Regions from separate parts of the Marinomonas gallaica genome, predicted to be linked through region 2. Evidence: riboswitches for the same ligand, from Rfam matches in the RefSeq annotation. Region 2 holds a riboswitch; the other holds the start of a gene.

Region 1 (10,785 bases), 1.3 Mb from region 2:
TGGTATTGTTTATTGGGATTCATTCGATACGTTTATTCGCCCCAGATTGGCGGGAATTTATGATGCAGCAGTTAGGTGAAAATAACTGGAAAATGCTGCATGCTGTCGTCGCTATTATCGGGTTGCTGACAACGATCATGGGGTATGGATATGCTCGTTACAGTGCCGAATGGTTATGGGTTCCTCCTGTTTGGACGCGTCATGTTGCTGCGCTAATCATCCTGTTCGCGTTTATTTATATCGCCGCTGCCGCTATGCCGTATTCGAAGATTAAGGCCCGTGTTGGTGTACCAATGGTGGTCGGTATAAAACTCTGGGCATTTGCTCATTTAATCAGCAATGGAACGACCGCGGATGTCGTACTTTTCGGTAGCTTTTTAGCTTGGGCGGTAGCGAACTTCGTGATTTCACGACGTCGTATTAAGCAGCAAGGTGAGACGTTTTTGGCGCCAGATTTCAAGTATGACTTTATTGCCGTGGTGGTGGGCGTATTAGCGTACGTTGCTGTTGCATTTTATCTACACGGATTATTAATTGGTGTTGCACCTTTTGCGGTGTAGATCAATCCAAATAAAAACGCCCAGCTTTATGCTGGGCGTTTTTATTTATAGTGCTTTTAGCTTTTAAAGTAATGTACGTTTTCTTTTAGATCATTGGTCAACTGTGCCAGTTGTTTGGCTGTTTCTGAATTCTCCTGAGCAAAAGTCACCATTTCACGAGCGCCTTCATCCACTTCCGCTGTATTTTCACTGATATCTTTTGAAACACTGGTTTGTTCTTCCGTGGCGCTGGCTATTTGAGTCGCACGGTCGCTAATACTGGTTATAAGTTGCTTGATATCATCGAAACTTTCTCGAGCGGTACGAATATCTTCGACGCTGCGCTCTGATTGATCATGGCTACGCTGAATTTGTGTGACGGCGTTACCACTGCTGACTTGCAGGTTTTCGATCATTTTTTGGATTTCTTCTATGGAACTGTAAGTGCGCTGACTCAGAACACGAACTTCATCCGCTACAACTGCAAATCCTCGCCCTTGTTCACCTGCACGAGCGGCTTCAATGGCCGCGTTTAAGGCCAGCAAGTTAGTTTGCTCTGCGATTCCCGAGATCGTATTCAGAATAGAGTTTATGTTTTCTGCATCTTGGCTAACACGCTGGATGACCGTTGAAACGGAACTGACTTCGTTGGCTAGTTGCTGAATACTACGCTGACTGGCATCTATTTGGGCTTGTCCGGCTTCACTGGATGAAACCGCGTTATCAGCATTGCGGGCAGTTTCCAGAGCATTGGTAGCAATTTCTTGTGTTGCTTGCGCCATTTCATGGACCGCGGTTGCGACCATCGTAATGCTGCTTTGTTGAGCAATTAAGCGGTCATGACTGTGACTAGAGGTAGAATTGATAGATTGGGATTGCTTTGATAGACGGTTTTCAATGGATTTTATATTATTAATAGTGCCTTGCAATCGCTCAACAAATTGGTTAAACCCAGTTACGAGGTCGGCGACTTCGTCACGGCTATTGACAGTAATTCGCGCCGTTAGATCCGCGTCTCCTTCTGCGATGTCTTGTAAGCGAGCTGTTACAGTACGCAAGCCTTTTAAAAGTAGCTGAGATACTTTAAAGATGACAATGGAAATGATGATTAGCAAAATGATGGCGAAGAGTAATGCAGTTTTTGCAAAATCGTGTATTGGCGCCATCAGAGTGTCTTTATCCATGATCAGTGCTAACGTCCAGTTCGTTTTTCCCAGCTCTTTTAGATAGGCAAACTTAGTAGATCCGTTTAGATCAATTTCTTTGTAGGTAAAAGAAGTGGCCGCTTGTTTTAGGTCTGCAGGCGTAATCGAATAGTCTGTTTCGGTAATGTTTTTCTGAATCAGGTCTTTATTTTGATTTGCTAATATTTCACCGGATTGGCCTATTAGTATCAGCTCACCGTCACCAAGAACATCCAGTTCGAGAATGCGGTCGAGCAAATCATCTAAGAACACCAACCCGCCAATGGCGCCAATGAATTTTCCGTTGACGATGATCGGCTGCACAAAGGTCATCGACAGCTTTCCTGTCGACGCAGAAACATAAGGTGCTGTGACATAGGCGGCATTAGAAGACTTGGCTTCTTTATACCAAGACCGAGCTCTAGGGTCGTAATCCGCACTGTTCAAGCTTGGATCATGACGATACATATGGCCGTTTTCCAGACCCAAAAAAGTCATACCAAACCCAAGGCTTGATTGCGCTTGTTGCAAAATGGGTAAAATATCGGTCTCGTTTTCTCCTTGCGAAAGTTTTGTCTGTAGGTGCTGCTTAATGGCTTGCATGGTGCTTTCGCGGTCGTTATACCAGTTGGTTAGGTATATATTAATAGCGGAGGCTTGTGAGGCGGACTCGGATTGAATGCTATTTTGATTGGCAGTATCAAACTTGCTAAATGCTAACCAAGCTACCGCAATGGTTACGATCATTGTTGCAAGGATACTTTGTAGGGTGATTTTAGTCTGCAACGAGAGGTTCATTGGGCGTTCCTTTTTAAATGTGCAAATGACAGTTAGATGCTATAAGGTTTTTACACGATACAAACACTTTTTAATCAATGAAATATTTATTTTATTATAAAGTGATCTACCTATTAATGATTCAATTTTAAAAGGCTCAATTAAGTGAGTATTCGAACAACCCTAAAAGGTCTAGTGGCTTTGAATAAGGCAAGTCGACCATGGCATTTACCTGTGACGGCTGGTGTCACGATTGGCGCGCCCGCTGTTATTGGTGCGTTAACTGGGACATTTAATGATGCCATGATTGCGAGCTTAGGCGCGATGGTATTTTTATACATGAGCCCAAATCGTACAACGTCTCGAATGTTGACGATGATTCTGTGTACGTTTGGTTTTATGGCGTGTTTAACGGTTGCGACGCTTGCCGCTGCGGTACCTGGATTAGCTCCGGTTGGGTTATTTCTAATTGCATTAGCCGTTATTGTGATCACGCGCTACTATCGGCTTCCTCCACCAGGCAGTTTCTTCTTTATTTTGTCGTCGTGTGTCGCGATGGCAATGCCGTTTGAGTTTGCAGCAATTCCCATGCGAGTTGGCTTGATTGCATTAGGTGGGTTATGGGCTGTATTAATGGCATTTATTTACAGCCTTTGTACGGGTGCACACAAAACGACCTCGATCCCAGTAGAAGTCGACCCGAGAGTAAACGCTATATTATTAGAAGCGTTATTTTTAAGTATCTGCATCAGCGGTGCTTATGCTTTCGCATTGAGTTTGGATCTTGACAATCCTTATTGGGTGCCGATCTCGTGTGCGGCGATATTACAGGGTGCGACGTTCCGAATGGTTTGGCATCGTAATATCCACCGTATAGTAGGGACGTCTATCGGGATGCTGCTTGCCAGTTTTATTTTCGCGTTTCATCCATCACCCATCGTACTGGCTCTTTGGATATGTGCGCTGCAAACCATAGTCGAAGTTTTAATCGTCAAAAATTACGGACTGGCGGTGATTTTTATCACGCCTTTGACCGTCATTATGGCAGAGATTACCTCAAGTGGGATGGATGCGTCGGTGTTACTTGAGCATCGCATGATTGATATTGTGCTGGGTAGTGTCATCGGCTTTGTCGCTGGGGCAATTTTTCATCGTACGGGCCTATTTCGCTCGTTAGAACAAAAAATGGACGAACGTAGCCGATTATCAGAGCTATTATTTTCGCGTACTCATGAATCAAACCACTCGGATCAGTAAATATACTCAGTTCTTTATTGCCTCTAAAGTTGTTAAAGTGCGCCTGTTGAACGGTGCTTTGTAAAAAGTGAAACGGGAAATAGGGAATCAGCCAGTGCTGATGATCCTATACTGCCCCCGCAACGGTAGGTAACAGCAAGGATTGCACGGCAGTCACCACTGATTTTTGGGAAGGTGGCTGTAAACGTTACCGAGTCCGGAGACCGGCCATTTGACTTCTGTTCTTTTCTCATACGGGTGGTATGAAAACCATTAGGAGGCACATTGTGCATATCGAACCAGGCGTTGTCACAGGCGCTAAGCTAGGATTGAGTTACGCAACTGCGGCATTGGCTTTTGCTATTGCCGCAAAATCTTCATTAGACACGATCAAAAAAGATGGCTTAGTCAGCCTTTTAAGTCGGGCATTGATGTCAGTTTTGCTGGTATTTATCTTTTTTGAAGTGTTTCCAAAACAGCCAGTAGGTGTATCGGAAGTGCACTTTATATTGGGATCAACACTGTTTTTGATCTTTGGCTCGGCTGCAGCAGCGATCGGGCTAAGTGTGGGGTTATTGTTACAAGGAGTGTTTTTCGCACCGTTTGATCTGCCTCAATACGCCATGAACGTAACCACGTTGTTATTGCCTTTATTTGCGATGACGGCCATCGCACGTCGAACTATTTCTGAGAAAACAGCGTACGTCGATATCCGTTATAGCCAAGCATTGCGCCTGTCTTTAACGTATCAAGGCGGGATCGTTGCTTGGGTTGCCTTTTGGGCATTCTATGGTCAGGGGTTTGGCGCTGAAAACCTTAATTCAGTCGCGACATTTGGTATGGCGTACTTAAGCGTTGTGCTATTAGAGCCTATTTTGGATCTCGCAATCTTGGCCGGTGCAAAGACGTGTCGTTCTTTGCAGGGGTCACGCTTAGTAGAAGAGCGCTTATACCAAACTAAATAACATAAAATAGTAGTATTAAAGCCAGCGTTTTACGCTGGCTTTTTATGTTCTGTTTCTTGAATTAAGAAGGACAGAAAGGCTGCGTTTGCTTTGGACAAGTAACCATCTTTGCGCCAAGCGATGTTAATGTCCAGCCATACTGCTTCCGAAAAAGGGCGGGTAACAAGCTGGTCATTTTCTTCAATGACCATCCCAAGTAGGGTGGTAATACCAAAACCTTGTTTGACGATGGATTTGATCAATGGAATAAGGTTGGTTTCAAAGCCAAAGTTCGGTGTGACCCCTTGTTCTTGTGCCAGTCGGTCAATGACTCTGCGATGAAAATAACCTTCTTTAAACATCACCAATTCTTCTTTAAAAAATTGCTCAGACGTGACGCTTTCATATTGTGCGAAAGGGTGCTCTTGATTAACCGTGACCATCATTTGTTCCTTAAGCAAGGCACGTGTTTCAAGTTGTTCGCTGGGCTTCTCTGCGACGATAACGCTTAAATCAATTTCTCCGACTTCCAGCATTTGTTGAAGTTTCCATGTGCCACCCTCAATGACTTGCAGAGTCAGGTTCGGGTGCTGATGTCGAAATGCCATTAATATTGGAGGGAAGTAGTACGAGCCAAGCATGCTTGGGATACCGACGCGTACTTCCCCTTTTTCAAGACCGCTAAGCTCTTGCATAGCGAGTGCCGTTTCGTCTGCTTGCTGAATGAGTTTTTTTGCATAATTTAGCAGTACGCGACCTTCATCGGTAAGACTGATTTTTCTATCTTGTCGATGAAAAAGGTCGACGCCGACTTCTTTCTCAAGCTTTTTGATTGCCATACTGATGGCGGGTTGAGCAATGTGCAGTCGTTCCGCTGCACGTGTAAAACTGAGCTCTTCCGCTACGGCTAAAAAATAGCGTATAGGTTTTATTTCTATCAATTTATGTTATCCAATCCATAATTTAAATATATTTTATTGATGCAAATATAATACGTATAGTCGTTTTATTCTTCTATTATCGGAGTGGATAAGGTGATTGATACAGGTAGTTGGGCATTTTGGCGCGGTACATTAGCACTGGTGATTGGTTCGTTTATGGTTTTTGCGAACGTCTATGTCACTCAGCCCTTGTTGCCAATGATTGCGCATGAGTTTTCGATTTCCGAGCTCCAAGCCGCAAGCAGCTTTACCATTACCACTTTGACCTTAGGCTTATCTTTGCTGGTTTACGGGCCCTTATCTGACGCGTTAGGCCGTAAAAATATTATGATCATGGCGTTGCTTGGGGTGACACTGACGACTTTTTCTCTTGGTTTTGTTACTCAATACAGTGAGCTGCTATTACTTAGAGCTTTACAGGGATTTTTTCTCGCTGGTTTGCCTGCTATTGCCGTTGCGTATCTGGGTGATGAATATCGTCCGCAAGCGATGGCTGTAGCCGTTGGTTTGTATATTAGTGGCAATACGATCGGCGGTATTGGGGGGCGCTTAATTGGCGGGTTTGTGGGTGAATGGCAGGGGCCTTCTGCGGCGTTTTTCGTAATGTCTATTGTCAGTATGGTATGTTTCTTTCTGTTCTGGGTATTACTGCCAAATTCCGAGAACTTTCATGCTAAGCGTTTTCGCCCTGCTACATTATTCACGAATGTAAAGCTGCATATAAGCAATCCTATTTTGTTAATGTGCTATTTGATTGGCGGCTTTAATTTTTTCATATTCATTAATCAGTACAGCTATATTACGTTTGTTTTAGAAGCTGAGCCTTACTCTTTGTCTGCCACGTATGTCAGCCTGCTTTTTTTAACCTATTTGACCGGGACGATAGGGTCAGCGTTCTCGGGAAAGTTAGCGGCGTATTGTTCGCAACCAAAAATTATGGCACTTGGTACACTTATACTGATGCTAGGATCTGCGATCACTTTATACGGGTCGTTAACTAGCATCATTATTGGTTTGCTGATTAATTGTTTTGGCTTCTTTTTATGTCATTCCACGGCCAGTGGCTTTGTAAGCAAAAATGCTCATCAGGCAAAAGCCAGCGCATCGTCTTTGTACCTAGTATTTTACTATTTAGGGGCAAGTGTAGGTGGGTTCTACTTAGATCCATTTTGGCAGGCTGGAGGTTGGATAGGAGTTGTGCTTGGTTCTTGGCTGATTTTGTCCGGAGTGTTTGTGGTGGCTTTGATTTTGTCCCAATATCATCTAAAGCAATCGAAGCTGTCTACCGGTAGCTTGACTTCTAATGCAGTTTAGAAGAAGCAACGTTTTCACAAGATCTTAATTAGCAATCCTTAATGTGTATCTAGCTGATTTTGAAAAACTTAATGGTACTAGTCGAAGAGAATAATAAGCTTATACAATTGTGTGATAATTCTGTTTTATGTCATGTTAAGGGTTGTTTTAATACAACCCTTAACGCTGTATAGTCTTTCTCTATCGTTAGAGTTAGGTGTACCAAATAGGTACTGTGTTTATCGACAGCGGCTGGGCAGTAATGGCATCAAAATTGAATCGATCACTGTATATAAAACAATCGCTGGCCACATTTATACTGGCCGTAGTATTGAGCCTAGTTCTTAGCTTTTTCAAATCTTACCAAACTATCCAGCAAGAGCCTTACCGAATTCAAAAAGAGTTTAACGATCTTTTGTCCATTGTTGAGCGACCGTTGGCTCAAGCGTTGTTTCGTTTAGATAAAGCCTTTGCCCAACAGCAAGTCGAAAGCCTGCTGTATAATCCTGCTATAGCTAAAGCCGTTGTTTTTGATGAAAACAATAACGTATTTTCTGAAGCCAGTGCGCCGTATATGGAGCCCTCTTGGAGTGGTGAGATAGCGAACTTTTTAATACGAGATGAGTTAACGGTAACCCGTAATCTGAATTACAGTGGTATAGAAATACAGCTGGGGATCATTCAAGTTGAGCTCGATCGACGTTATCTAATAGAGCAAATTATTGGTTTTAACAGCCACCTTTTCATACAAAACCTCATAAAAGATATCTTACTGGCGTCTATTCTTTCTCTGCTTTTTTATTTTATTGTTACACGTCCACTCAAACAGCTTACGTGGTCGATCAGTCGTGTCGATGAAAACCAAAATGTGGTGATGCCACCTTCATTTGACGCCCTGCATCGGCACGATGAACTGGGTCGTTTAAAGTCGACATTTAGTGAATTGTGGCGTCGTTTAACCAGTGCTCTTGATGCATTAGAGCGAAGCCATCAGCACTCTAAAGCAATGATCAGTCACGCAGCAGATGGCATCATTGTCTTGGATGAAGCGTTAACGATTTGTGTTGTAAACGAAGCCACCGAAAAACTGATGGGTCTTCCTTCAGAGCAGTTAACAGGTATCTCTTTAGCCAGTTTGCAGGGTGGAAGCTTTTGGGTGTCTCTAGAAGAGTCGTTGCATAATTTACCTGTCGATGAGGTGATGACGGCGGAGACTACCTTATCGACTAACCAACATTTTATTCCAATTGAAATTCGTATTAGCAAATACAGAGTACAAGGTGAAACAGAGGTTGTACTGCTAATGCGAGATTTATCTGAGCGAAAAGAAGCGCAACAGCGAATCAATCGTTTATCGTATTACGATTCGTTAACACGTTTGCCTAACCGAACATTGATGATTGATCATTTACAGAAGTCCATGGACCATATGGCAAAAGGTCATTTTGGGGCTTTGATCATTTTAGACTTAGACCGCTTTAAGACCATCAATGATGCACTAGGCCACAATGTTGGTGACCAGCTTTTAGTGGAAGTTGTTGAGTCTTTATTGCCGCTAGTTCCGCCCAATACCACGTTTGCCCGTATGGGGGGGGATGAATTTGTCTTTTTGTGGAGCCACGTTCGTGGCTCCATGAATGAGAGCAATGTTCCTATTATTAGCTTTATGCAAAGGGTGTTAGCGTCTTGTTCTGATCTCAAACATGTAAGTGGTCATGATTTGCATATAACAGCAAGTATGGGCGTTTCATTTTTTGATGGAAGTGAAGAGTCCACTGCTATCATCGTTCGTCAGGCGGATACCGCACTTTACAAAGCGAAAGAGCTCGGGCGAAACACCTTTGCTTTTTTCCAAGAGGACATGCAATCGCTGTCTGATGCGCGTTTGAAAATGGAGAAGTCACTGTATCGCGCGGTTAAAAATGAAGAGTTTGAGGTTTATTACCAGCCTCAAAATAATGAAAAAGGCGAGATCATTGGTGCCGAAGCATTATTGCGTTGGGATGATAAAGATATGGGCCGCGTCTCCCCAATGGATTTTATCGGTATCGCTGAAGACATTGGCTTAATTCATGATATTGGCCGGATTGTTTTAAAGCAGGCTACATCACAAGTAGCGACGTGGCTTCAGCAAGGTGTTTGGCAAGAAGATTGGCGCATATCGATAAATGTGAGCCCGCTGCAATTTGCGCATGAAAGTCTGATCGATGATATTATGTTTGCCCTCACAAAAAGTGGTTTACCTGCTAAGTTGATGGATATTGAGATCACTGAAAATACCTTGATGACGGATTTGGACAGTGCTTTGTCTAAAATGGAGAAAATTCGCTCTCTGGGAATTAGTTTGTCAATCGACGATTTTGGTACGGGCTATTCTTCGCTCAAATATCTGAAAGATTTACCTATCGATCGCCTTAAAATAGACCAGTCTTTTGTTCGCGACTTAATTGCTGATAAGGATGATTACGCAATTGTTTTAGCTGTGATTGCCATGGCTAATGCCTTATCCTTGAAAGTATTAGCGGAAGGCGTAGAAACAAATGAGCATTTTAAACAACTGAAATTAATGGGTTGTTACACCTATCAGGGGTACTACTTTGGTCGACCTATGTGTGCGGTCGATTTCGAGTCATTTTGTGAAAATTCATCTGCTGCACTCTGAGTTCAGAATACAGCAGAGTAGTACGAAATAATGGAGGCTGAAGCATGATAACAACCCCTACTATTCCTTTCGTAAGTACGATGAACGAATCCGATGAGAATGTTTGGTTACAAGCTTTATCTAAGTTAATGCCTGATGAGACGATTCTTCCTTTACGAATGCTTAACGATCAAGCACGTCAATTAGTCGACATTGCCATAGTTGCGAATCCAGACCCAGAAGAGTTGCAAACACTGCCGAATCTGGTCTGGGTTCACAGTGTGTGGGCGGGAGTTGAAAAAATACTCCAAAGCCCAGTGACTCATAATTTTAGTATTGTTCGGTTAGTTGACCCTAAACTTAGTCAGACGATGGCTGAAGCTGTATTAGCATGGACATTATACCTACATCGAGATATGCCAGAATACGCTGCGCAGCAAGCAAAAGCAGTTTGGCAGCCATTGCCTTATATTTCTGCTAGTGAACGAACGGTTGGCGTGCTTGGCCTAGGTGAGTTAGGTAAAGAGGCTGCATTGTTGTTAGCGAAGCTCGGTTTTAATGTGATTGCTTGGAGCCGAAGTCAGAAAACGATTGACCAGATTGAAACGTTTTCAACGAGTGAAGGTCTTGATAGGGTATTAGGGCGAAGCGATATCTTAATCTGTTTATTGCCTCACACCCCGGCCACAGAAAATCTTTTAAGCTTCGAGAACTTAAGCAAATTAAAGCCAGGGGCAAAACTGATTAATTTTGCGCGAGGACGAATCATTGATGATGAAGCTTTGCTTTATGACCTCAATCGTGGGCATATTCAGCATGCTGTATTAGATGTATTTGCCTACGAACCTTTGCCCGTTTCGCATACATTTTGGACTCATCCTAAAGTCACCGTTCTGCCTCATATATCGGCCCCTACGACAGTGCAAAGTGCAAGTGAAATAGTGGCTCAAAATGTTCGTAACTACCGCCATTTGCGGGTTTTACCTGACACGGTGAATACCCAGCTTGGGTACTAATACTTTCGTTATAAAACAATAAAAGGAAGTCACTATGCCGCATTGTATTATTGAGTACAGCCAAAATCTTGAGCAAGAAGTGCCACCACTAGATTGGATGGAGGCGGTTCAGCAAGCTTGTCTTGAGTCGAACTTATTTGAAGCGAATGATATTAAACTGCGCGCTTTTGCCTGTAAGCATTTTATAACGGGTGGAGTTCAGGATGCCTTTGTG
Region 2 (10,785 bases):
CAAAGCGACAACCGAATGATTCTAGAAAGCTTGAATTGGCTTCTAAAAACTGACCTTTACGGTCAATAGAAAAGTACAGCATTGCTTCACGTAAGTCTTTTTGCACGTTGTGAAATGCGGTTAGCTCTTTTTCTTGCTCTGCAATGCGGGAGCGTAATTTGTTACCTTGAAAAAACATAGTTGATAGACCTCATAGCGTATTTGAGCAATGTGCACTTAGTAAGAGAGACCTGCACGAAGTTCGCTAATTTATGTGATCACCGTTAAAGTGATTGGGGCTTGAGCGCATCTGTAACGTTATGCTACATATTATTGATTGTGTCTAAAATTAATAGTTCATTTTACGATATATAACAATAAATTGGATTTGTGAGTGGTCGATAAATTTATTGACTTACCTTGTTTGCATTTTGTTACAGAAGGTGATGTATGCAACAAATGGTCAGGCATCAATTAAGTGTCGGCTATTTAAAGCTACAAAAGTTCGAGGGGGTAAGAGTGCCCAATTTAAGAGCTTGTCTGTGCGCCTGTAGTGAGCCTAAAGTATTAATATTGTTACTGTTTTAATAATACTGTAACGTCTAAAGGCTCTAATGCAGGGTGTAGTTCAAATATTTAATTTTAGAGACTTTATGTCAGCTTCGGCCCCACTTAGCATTATCAAAGATGACCTAACTTTTTTATTAAGTGAAATAGAAAAGCACGGTGTGTACACAGAGCTACTTTTTAAAACAGGCTCCCCTGATGTCTTAACCAGTATTCGTGCTCGTCGCGGTTATGTCCAAACTCTGCGTGAAAAAATAGAGCTGCACTGTGCCCGCTTGCTGGAACGTCGCAAGCTAGGGACGTCCTACTACAATCAAGTCGTCGCCGTTCGCGGTTTAGCGAATGCTTTGGCTGCCATCGCTCGGGGCTTGTTAGACACTGTCGAGGCGGGCTCTCTCGACGAACAATTTGAACATCCTGATAGTGGCAATTGCCTTAAATTTATTAAGCGAGTCAATCGTACTATTGCGTTAGTTAAGGTCGGCTTTTCTGAAGATATTAGACGCACAGGTATAAAAGTTGCTCGTCGTTCAGAAAAGCTAAAAACCTTGTATGACGACATTCAAATGGAGACCCTAAGCCAAAAAGGGCGTTTGCTCGATGTCGAATTGAAAGCTTCCATTCTATGCAATGGTTGTTTGCGTCGATTAGTGGATCAACTCTCTGATATTGCGGAAACGTTGATAAAAGTGGATCTTGGTCATGTGGCAACGCTTAAAAATTACAAGCACCTTAAGCACGTTACCTCAGAACTCAATTACGATCTGAATGATGTCAAAGTGCGTCGTTTAGCATTAACGCGATCCGGCAGCGCGATCGCTTCAGTGTCGCATCAGAATGCGGCGGGTCAACATGTACTGGCGGTATACAAAGAAGGGGATCGAACTAAGATCGACGAAGAGGTTCAAGGTGTTCAAAATTGGCGTAACGTGAACCCCAAACTGGCCCCTGATGTTTTGGTGAAAACCCAATCTGATGGCGAAACCTCTGCTTTGCTGATAGAACACATTCCTGGAAAAACGCTGGAGTCGTTGCTTCGTGAAGGAAAAGAGAAGGCGCTGGAAAAAGCACTGAAAACACTGTTTAAGACACTCAATGATACGTGGCAGGCGACCTTAACGAGTGAGCATTCACGTGCTGATTTTATGCAGCAGTTACGTAAGCGTATCAAAGACAGCGCTGGCGTACACCCAGAGTATTTTACGCCTGAGCAACGAATCTGCGGTTTAGTACGTCCCAGCTTTTATGACATTGTCGATAGAGTTGAAGCGAAAGAAAGCCGTTGGCCTTCACCTTTTTCGGTTTTGATTCACGGTGACTTTAATGTTGATAATTTAATATACGATGATGTTGAAGAGCGTATTTACTTTATTGATTTACATCGATCTACCTATTTTGACTATGTGCAAGACATTTCAGTGTTGATGGTTTCGATTTATCGTTTACAAATACTCGAAAAAAATAAACGTAAAGTGATGATGGATTGTGCCAAAGACATTTATAAATTTGGTCAGCGCTTCGCAAAGCGACATAACGATGACAATTTTGATCTCAGGCTGGCAGCGGGTTTAGCTCGCTCATTTGCCACCTCCACTCGGTTTGTGTTGGATAAAAAATTGTCAACCAGAATGTATTTGAGGTCTCGCTACTTACTAGAAATGCTGGCCACTTTACCTATTGAAAAAGAAGCAAAGTTTAAGCTTCCACTTAAGGAGTTATACAGTGAATAAGCCCAAAATTGGGGTGGTAGGAATCCCAGGCAAATGGTCTACAGAAGTGCTTGCGGATCGTTTGGAAGCGTTAACGGGTTTTCGTGCCGTCATTGACATGGCTGACGTAGAGTTGCGCTTAGATACGAATCAATTGATGCACGGCGATTTAGACCTGGCCCAATTAGATGGCGTCATTGTTAAAAAAATCAGTGAAGTATATGCACCTAGTGCTGAGGACCGCATACTTATTATTTCGCATATCGAAAAACTGGGCGTGCAAGTATTCAGTTCACCGAAAGCAATTGGCAAATTGATTAACCGACTAAGCGGCACATTAGCCTTGCAGCAAGGCGGTGTGCCAATGCCGAAAACACGCGTGACAGAAAGTTTAGATCAGGCGTTGGCGGCCGTTTATGAGTTTGGCTCGGTCATTTTGAAACCTCTGTACTCAACCAAAGCGCGTGGTATGGAAATGCTTACAGCGGATCAGGATGAGGCTGAGTTACGCCAAATGCTTACTGCATACCGCGAGCAGAATAGTTTGTACTACATACAGCAAACGGTAAAGCTCGATGGACGAGACCTTGGGATGGTGTTTTTAGGAGGCGAGTACTTCTGTACCTATTCGCGTGTGGGAAATAAAGAGTCGTGGAATACTACGATTCATAGTGGTGGTCATTATGAGTTATTTGAACCGACAGAAGCATTGATTGAATTGGGCCGCAAAGCTCAGGCATGTTTTGATTTAAGCTTTACGACAGTTGACATTGCGTTGACTGACCAAGGTCCTGTTGTGTTCGAGGTATCTGCTTTTGGTGGCTTTAAAGGGGCCTTAGAAGGGTGTGAGCTTGATGCGGCGGGTGCTTACGCAGACTATGTAGTGGCGCAAATTAATCAGCGAGGTGTGGTGTAATGTTGCAGGATCTTTTTAACCCAACGCAATTAATTGCAGCTCAGGATCAGTGTGATTATCAGCGCATCTATGGCTTTGGTGAACTGTCCGTCAAAGTAAAAAGCAATTCTGAAACTTTATTAGAAGAGTTAGACCTGTATTACAAGAGTTACGTGAGCTCGAGAAACGACGAAACGGGCAAAACGCTTTATGTGATCAATCAAGAAAACATCGGCCATGAGCATGATTGGTTAGATGTGCCGCGTGAAGCCGGTAAGCAGGGTAGAAAAGAAGGTTACCTTGAGAATGCTGAAGGTGGTCGTTGGATTAAAAAATTCAAAACTGGTTTAGCGTTGCTTCAGCATCAATCTACGCCTACTGTTGTGGGTGAATGTGAACAGCAGTTAGCTCAGATTGTTAATTTTATTAATAATCAGTGTTTGAACCATTATCTAAGTCAAGGCTTCGAGCTAGGTCATGCCGCTGCGTTCAGTCGTGACGGAAAGGTGACGGCGATTGCTGCAGGCTCAGGTGGCGGTAAGTCCACGCTTATGTTGCGTTGTTTGGAAGATGAAACACGTCATTTCTTAACGAACGATCGTTTGTTGTTTAAAAATGAAGACGGCAAGGTTGCTGCCGTGGGCATTGCTAAGCTGCCTCGTGTTAATCCCGGTACGCTATTAAATGCGCCGCGCTTAAAACATATCTTACCTGTGCAGCGTCAGACTGAGCTAAAGAAAATGCCCATGTCAGAGCTGTGGGGTTTAGAGGAAAAATACGATGTACAAATTGAAGATGAGTACGGTTTGGGTCGTGTTGTGCTGCAGGGGGAGTTGGTCAATCTTGTGATGCTCGATTGGGCGCTAAACTCAGATGAACCGACCGCGCTGTTATCTGTCGATCTGTCTGCTGAAGCGGAAGAGATTGATGGCTTACGTAAGCGTCCAGGGCCATTCTTTCAAGACGGCAATGGTGAGTTTTCTCAAGATTTAAATGAATTGGCGTCCTTATCTCAATATTGCCAAGCTTTGGCGCCGATTAACGTCTATCGTTTAACGGGTAAAATCGATTTTGATCGTGCGTTCGAGCTATTGGAGACACTATGAGTAAGGTTTGTGCTCTGATACGCCATGGCGCCTACCATCAGTTAAAAAACACTCCCAGTGCGATGCAGCCCTATGCCTTGACTGTGGAAGGTGAGTATGAGGTGCGTCGGCAGGCGCGCCTGTTTGGCGAATGGTTAAGTGAATCAGGGTACACATTGGACTCTATCGTGGATGCCTCTTCTTTATTGCGTGCGTGGCAAACAGCTCGTATTTATGTCGAAGAGCTAGGACAGTTTTTCAACAATACGCCGCAGGTGGTGTGTCACTCTGAGTTGTGTGAACGCAGCGTTGGCGCGGTAGCGAATCTTCCTCTTGAAGAGATTGAGCGTATTTTAGAACTTGATCCTCGTTTTGATGTAGCGCCAAAAGGTTGGAAATCTGATAGCCATTATTGTTTGCCATTTGACGGAGCAGAGTCTTTGTTGCAAGCTGGTCAGAGAGTCGCCAAACATATTATGGCATGGCAAACAGATGGGACTGAGGCATCTAGTAACCGCAGCATTAAATTGATTGTGGGACACGGCGCTTCGATTAGGCATGCCGCTTTTCATCTAAATGTCATAAAATTTTGCGATATTAAGCGATTAAGTATGCACTATGGGCATCCAGTTGTTTTAGACTTTGTCGGCGATAAGGTGACTCAGCTTTTCGGGGATTGGAAACAGCGACAGACCCATGATGTTCCCGACTGATAAAACCTCTAAAAAAGGCCTGTAGCTTCGTTATGAAGAATCATTTGCCCACCATTTCTGACCTCCCTCAGCACGAGGAAATTCGTGCACGTTTGCCAAAAGACGTAGAGCTTTGGCCGCGTGAAACGTCCTCTTTTAACCATAAAGCGTTAGATACTCATCATCCATTGAACAAGTATTGGCGTAAAAAAGTTCGCTGGCCATCGCGCCCAGTGGTCTTTATTTCTGATCCTCATGCGGACGCACAAGCGTTTGAAGACTCTTTGATTGCAGCCGGCGTTGCCGATCGTAAAAAGCCAGGTTTGTGTCAACTTAAATTGACTAAGTTTGGTAAGTCTGCAGAAATTATTATAGGCGGTGACTGTTTAGATAAGGGCCCGAGTAATCTAGATTTGTTGCGCAGCGTGAAGCAACTGTATCGAATGAATGCGAAAGTTACGCTGTTAGCGGGTAATCACGACTTACGTTTACGTATGGGATTATTGGCCATAACTCGCAAAAAAGACGTGGGCAATCAGCACTTCTTTGTGCGTATGGGTAAGAAGATTGTACCGTTGTTCAAAGAGGTGTTTGAACAGTATTTAGAAGGTACAAAATGGGAAAAGAAGGTGCCAGATGAAGAAACGTGCCGTAAGAAACTGTTCCCTGACGAAGATTGGTTTAATGAGTTTCCATTTCATGCTGCGGGTTTTTTGACGGCTGAGGGGATTGATCGTGAAGTGCGTAAGATGCATACCAAAGTCGATAAGTTTGAACGGCATTGTTTAGAGGCAGGGTTAACGCTACGCCATGTTTATGCGGCCTCCATGCAATGTCAAAAACTGTTTTTAAGTCGTAAGGGGGAGTTTAGTTGGTTCTTCCGTAAGATGAAGTTGGTAGAGAAGCGTGGTTCGTTCTTATTTTTGCATGCAGGCTTAGACGATGTAATGGGGCGTATGTTGCTTAAAAATGGCACGCGTTATGCCAATAAAGCTTTCCACCGTAATCTTGAGCGCCGTGATTTGTTTGGCTTCTATTACAGTGCGTTAGCCAATACGTTTCGAACAAAATACCGCGATGCGGATTTGCCTTTAACGGACCATGGTGTCAAAGCCGTTCATAAAGCCGGTATCAAAGTTGTCGTTCAAGGTCATATCAACCGTATCCAAGGTCAGCGTATTGCCATTAAAAAAGGGCTGGTGCATGTTGAGGCAGATGTGACATTGGATATTAATTCTCGTATTGCTGAAGGTTTAGAGGGAACCGGCGTCGGTGCCACTCTGATTGGTAAAAAGATGGGCATTGTCGGCATCAGCTGTGATTATCCAGCGATTAAACATTTACCTGAAAAATCACTCAAGCAAATTTACGCGTAGTAGCTGAGCATGAAGTCAAAAACAGAATTTAAATACGAAGCATTACTGGAAGCGGATGATATTCAAGGGGTACTTGAAGCACTGTCTAACGGTTTATCGAAAGGTAAAATGGAATTCAGTGATGCAAAAGAGAGTACGCTTGAACTTCAGCCCAAAGGGCTTATGCATTTAAAGGTGACCGCTAGTGAAGAAGATGGCCGCCAGCAATTTGAAGTGAAAGTTCGATGGGAAAAGCGCCCTAAATCTTTGTCTAAGACGCCACCTAAAATTAAGTAAATGCTATTAAAGGTCGCACCAGCCTTCACGAGTACCGCCGTGATAGCTGCGTGCATGACCTGACACAATCAAGGCTTCTGACAATGATTGGTCATCTACATAGACATCCGCCAATAACCTGAAGTATTTCCCTCGCTTGATATTCCTGAGTTCAATATTGCTACCACTTTCCAAGAACGCTCTAGTGTAATCACGTGCGGCTTTTGCTTGGGCTTTTTCACTCGGGCATTTACCGCGTATTTCCGCAGCGTCAACGCCATTGACTCGGATGGGAATGTTTTTACCGACAATATCAGGCCAGTTACTGATATCTACCCGAAAGGTATCCGCATCATAGACGGAGTTAATACGCTCGACCTGGATGTTGCTACTAGCAACAGAAGAAAGACTGGCTAATAAACCGGTTACAACGACTGCGTAACGAATCACGGCAATTACTCCCTAATATGGTTGGTCACAGCCGTGTGATTATTCGATCCATCTATAAGCAGCAATAATAGGTTCGTTGTATTTTAAGTCAACGTGATTTGCAGTTCGCTCTATTTTTACAGGGGTTTTTAATCCTGTCTTGAGTTCCTGTCATTCAACCCATGTCATGCTTATGTTAGAGTACGCGCCGCTAGAGGTTGTTGGCACAAAGGCCAGCACGAAGAGGGAAGTCAGCGTGATTCTGACACTGCCCCCGCAACGGTAATTAAAGTTAACCTTTGTCTTATTACGCCACTGTGTTTTTTCATGGGAAGGCGACAAAGTTGGTGATGCCGCTTTATGAGTCCGGAGACCTGCCTATAGCGCGGTGCTTGTAATGCAAGCGATTTATTTACGACTGTACGGGCGAGTGCAGTGTTTATGCAGATGACATTATGACTAAACAAACTTTTTCTTTTCCAGTGTTTGCCAAAACAGCAACGGCACTGAGTATCTTGGCGGCTATTTCGCAGGCCAGTTATGCCGCAGACAACGGTGAAGCAAAACAGCTTCGCGTTGTGGTGACGGCGACGACTACCGAAATGACAGAAGCGGAGTCTTTGACGTCGGTTTCTGTGATTGACAAAGAAACCATTGAGAAACAACAGCCTCAAGAAATTACTGAGCTGCTTGCTGGCCAGCCTGGCATAGACATTGTTACGAATGGCGGGTACGGCAAAAGTACCAGCATTTACACGCGTGGATCAAACAGTACCGGTACCAAGCTATTGATCGATGGTGTGCCGATACAGTCCCATTCTCTAGGCTCTTCGTCTTGGCAGTACTTGCCAATGGCGCAAGTCGAACGTATTGAAATTGTTCGCGGACCGAAATCATCTTTATACGGTTCAAGTGCCGCTGGTGGCGTTGTTCAAGTGTTCTTGCCTGAAGCGGGGCAAGAAAATAAGGCCAATGTATCACTGGGTGGCGGTTCTTTTAATACCAAACAAGCGGATGCAAGTGTTTCTGGCTCGTCAGGTAATGCTAGCTATCTGTTATCTGTAGGTTCATTTGATACTGATGGTGCGCAAGTAAAAGAGCAAGCAGGTGATATGGGTTATTCAAACGATAATGTTTTAGCGCGTTTTGGCTATGACTTTGAGTCGGGTGCCTATGCTAAAGCCTTTATTATGCGCGCTGAAGGCGAGTCAGATTACACGACTTCTAGTAATAGTTTGCGCAGCAATGACTATGTTAACCAAGTGATTGCACTAACTGGTGGTGTCGACATTACAGAGGATTGGCAGTCCGAAATTCAGATTCGTGAATCGCGTGATGACTATGATGTGCTAAATGACCAAGGAGCACCAACCGGTACTTATTACAACAGTCAGTCTCAAGGAGTGCGTTGGGATAATACACTGTGGTTAGACAACCATGAGTTCGTTGTGGGGGCCGAGCATATTAAAGATGAGTTTGACGGCTCATATTCGAAAGAGCGCACCAGCAACAGTGTTTTTGCACAGTCATTTTCACAATTTGGTCGAGCCAGTGTGCAGCTTAATATTCGAGCCGATCATTATGATGAATATGATACGCAAACGACGGGTGGTATTGCTTTAGGCTACCAGTTAGATGATATCTATACCGCTCGTGTGAGTGGCCGAACGTCGTTTACCGCGCCAACGTTCAACTCTATGAACGCTGAGAACTGGGGCTATACACTAGCCAATGAAATTCGCCCTGAAACCTCTGAAACGTTTGAAGTAGGTATGCATGCGGACTATCTTCATGGCTACTGGGATGCGGCAGTCTATCAAGCGGATTATGACGACCTAATAGCATGGGATTATCCAACGGTGGGTAATATCGATAAAGCCCGTGTTCGTGGACTTGAGCTCGCGGCAGGTACAGATATTGAGCAGTGGTCATTTGCTGTGGCGGCGACCATATTGGATACTCAGAATCAAAGCGAAGGCGCCAATAAAGGTAATCGCTTGGTTCGTCGTGCGCACAAAAGTGCTCGCATTGATGTTGATCGACAGTTTGAAAATGCCTCTTTAGGCTTCACTGTAGCAAGCTATGGTGAACGTTATGATGATGCAGAAAATCAGTCGCTACTACCTGGGTATGGCTTACTTAATTTACGTGCAAGTTATGACTTTGCGCAGGATTGGAATGCTAAATTAACGGTTAAAAACGCTATGGACAAAGCGTATCAAACAGCGCAAGGATACAGTAATCCAGGTCGAGGTGTATTCCTGACCGTTAATTATTCGGCATTTTAATGGCTACTGATAAGCAGACATGTTTTCTGCAATTATGCTTAACTGCGTTAGCCGTTTTAATTAGCCAATCACTTTGGGCGCAAAGTGGTGATATTCGATGTGTTGAGGATGATAAGTTTCGTCAAGTATGCCTTGAACAACCGGCTCAACGCATCGCGGCATTATCACCTGGGGCAACAGAGTTGATTTATGCCGCTGGAGGGGGCGATCAAGTCGTTGCTGTCGTGTCATACAGTGATTATCCGCCCGAGGCCAAGCAAGTCACGTCAGTGGGCAGTCATACGAGGCTGGATTTAGAGCGCTTAGTCAGTTTGAAGCCAGATCTTGTTTTGGCTTGGCGAACAGGTAATCCAAGTGAGCAGATTGCAACCTTAGAGCGTATTGGTATGACCGTCTATTACGTCGAGCCGCATAACTTTGATGACATTGCGGATAATATCGTAGATATGGCTGTGTTGGCTGGCACTGAAGAAACCGGAAGAAAAGTAGCTCAGGAATTTCTGGAAGGGATTGATGACTTAGCTCATACCTATAAAGATGCTGACCCTGTAGCAACGTTTTATCAGGTTTGGGACGAACCATTGATGTCGATGAATCATGCTCATTACATTAGTAAAGTTGTCGAGCTTTGTGGTGGGGTTAACGTGTTTGCGGACTCACCACGCTTGATTCCTCGTTTGAATCAAGAGGCGATATTAATAAAGAATCCAGAAGCTATAATTGCTGGTGGAATGGGTGAACGAAATGCGCATTGGTTAGACAAATGGCGTGCGTTTCCGGAGCTTAAAGCAACGCAGCAGAATAACTTGTTTTTTGTGCCGCCATCTTTAATACAACGCCCTACGCCAAGACTTTTAGAAGGTGCAAGAGTGATGTGTGAAAAGCTAGAAATTGCGCGACAGCATAGGGATTAATTATTAGCATGCCCCGTCGAGATCTATTTTCGCCTTTAATTCTGCTTTCACTGCTTTCTGTGTTCTGCATGGTCGTTTCGATTACACAAGGTAGTGTACAGCTGTCTTTGGGGCAGATATTAGATGTACTGCAAGGGCAGGGGACACAATTAAACCAAATACTTGTTTGGGAATTGCGTGTTCCTCGCATCATGGCGGCTTTTGCGACAGGCGGCTTATTGGCTGTAGCGGGCGCCTTGATGCAGATTTTGTTACGTAATCCTCTAGCAGATCCCTATGTATTAGGGATCTCTGGCGGCGCGTCTGTTGCAGCACTACTGGCAATATTGGCAGGAGTAACTGGGATAGTATTGTCGTCGGCTGCTTTTTTTGGAGCGGCCTTGTCTACCATATTAGTATTTGGGTTAGCTCAAGGCGATGGTCGTCCAAGTCCGATGCGATTATTGTTAACCGGCGTAGTAATCGCATCGGGTTGGGGAGCATTTATTACGTTAATGCTGGCTCTGGCACCACCGCAAAAGATCCCTGGTATGTTGTTCTGGCTAATGGGGGATTTGTCCTATGCCCAATCGCCTTGGTTAGCATGGGCAGCGCTC

The links. Region 2 has a riboswitch for cobalamin ahead of ACPUEK_RS14035 (TonB-dependent receptor domain-containing protein). Riboswitches for the same ligand answer to the same signal wherever they lie in the genome.
Region 1: it holds a riboswitch for cobalamin, as region 2 does, so the genes downstream of both, ACPUEK_RS07945 (energy-coupling factor ABC transporter permease) here and ACPUEK_RS14035 (TonB-dependent receptor domain-containing protein) in region 2, are expected to answer to the same signal.

Annotation. Positions count from the first base shown of each region.
Region 1 covers NZ_CP187511.1:1,694,407-1,705,191, forward strand. The annotation lists gene ACPUEK_RS07930 (NnrU family protein) at 1-560, shown strand, start outside; gene ACPUEK_RS07935 (methyl-accepting chemotaxis protein) at 617-2,521, opposite strand; gene ACPUEK_RS07940 (FUSC family protein) at 2,666-3,757, shown strand; cobalamin riboswitch at 3,792-3,983, shown strand; gene ACPUEK_RS07945 (energy-coupling factor ABC transporter permease) at 4,024-4,701, shown strand; gene ACPUEK_RS07950 (LysR family transcriptional regulator) at 4,731-5,618, opposite strand; gene ACPUEK_RS07955 (MFS transporter) at 5,715-6,935, shown strand; gene ACPUEK_RS07960 (putative bifunctional diguanylate cyclase/phosphodiesterase) at 7,177-9,576, shown strand; gene ACPUEK_RS07965 (2-hydroxyacid dehydrogenase) at 9,621-10,571, shown strand; gene ACPUEK_RS07970 (5-carboxymethyl-2-hydroxymuconate Delta-isomerase) at 10,606-10,785, shown strand, end outside.
Region 2 covers NZ_CP187511.1:2,958,075-2,968,859, reverse strand. The annotation lists partial or broken gene ACPUEK_RS14075 (PAS domain-containing protein) at 1-82, opposite strand, end outside; gene ACPUEK_RS14070 (aminoglycoside phosphotransferase family protein) at 633-2,276, shown strand; gene ACPUEK_RS14065 (GAK system ATP-grasp enzyme) at 2,269-3,171, shown strand; gene ACPUEK_RS14060 (HprK-related kinase B) at 3,171-4,256, shown strand; gene ACPUEK_RS14055 (histidine phosphatase family protein) at 4,253-4,948, shown strand; gene ACPUEK_RS14050 (metallophosphoesterase) at 4,981-6,303, shown strand; gene ACPUEK_RS14045 (amphi-Trp domain-containing protein) at 6,313-6,579, shown strand; gene ACPUEK_RS14040 (thermonuclease family protein) at 6,586-7,008, opposite strand; cobalamin riboswitch at 7,186-7,383, shown strand; gene ACPUEK_RS14035 (TonB-dependent receptor domain-containing protein) at 7,443-9,275, shown strand; gene ACPUEK_RS14030 (cobalamin-binding protein) at 9,275-10,189, shown strand; gene ACPUEK_RS14025 (FecCD family ABC transporter permease) at 10,198-10,785, shown strand, end outside.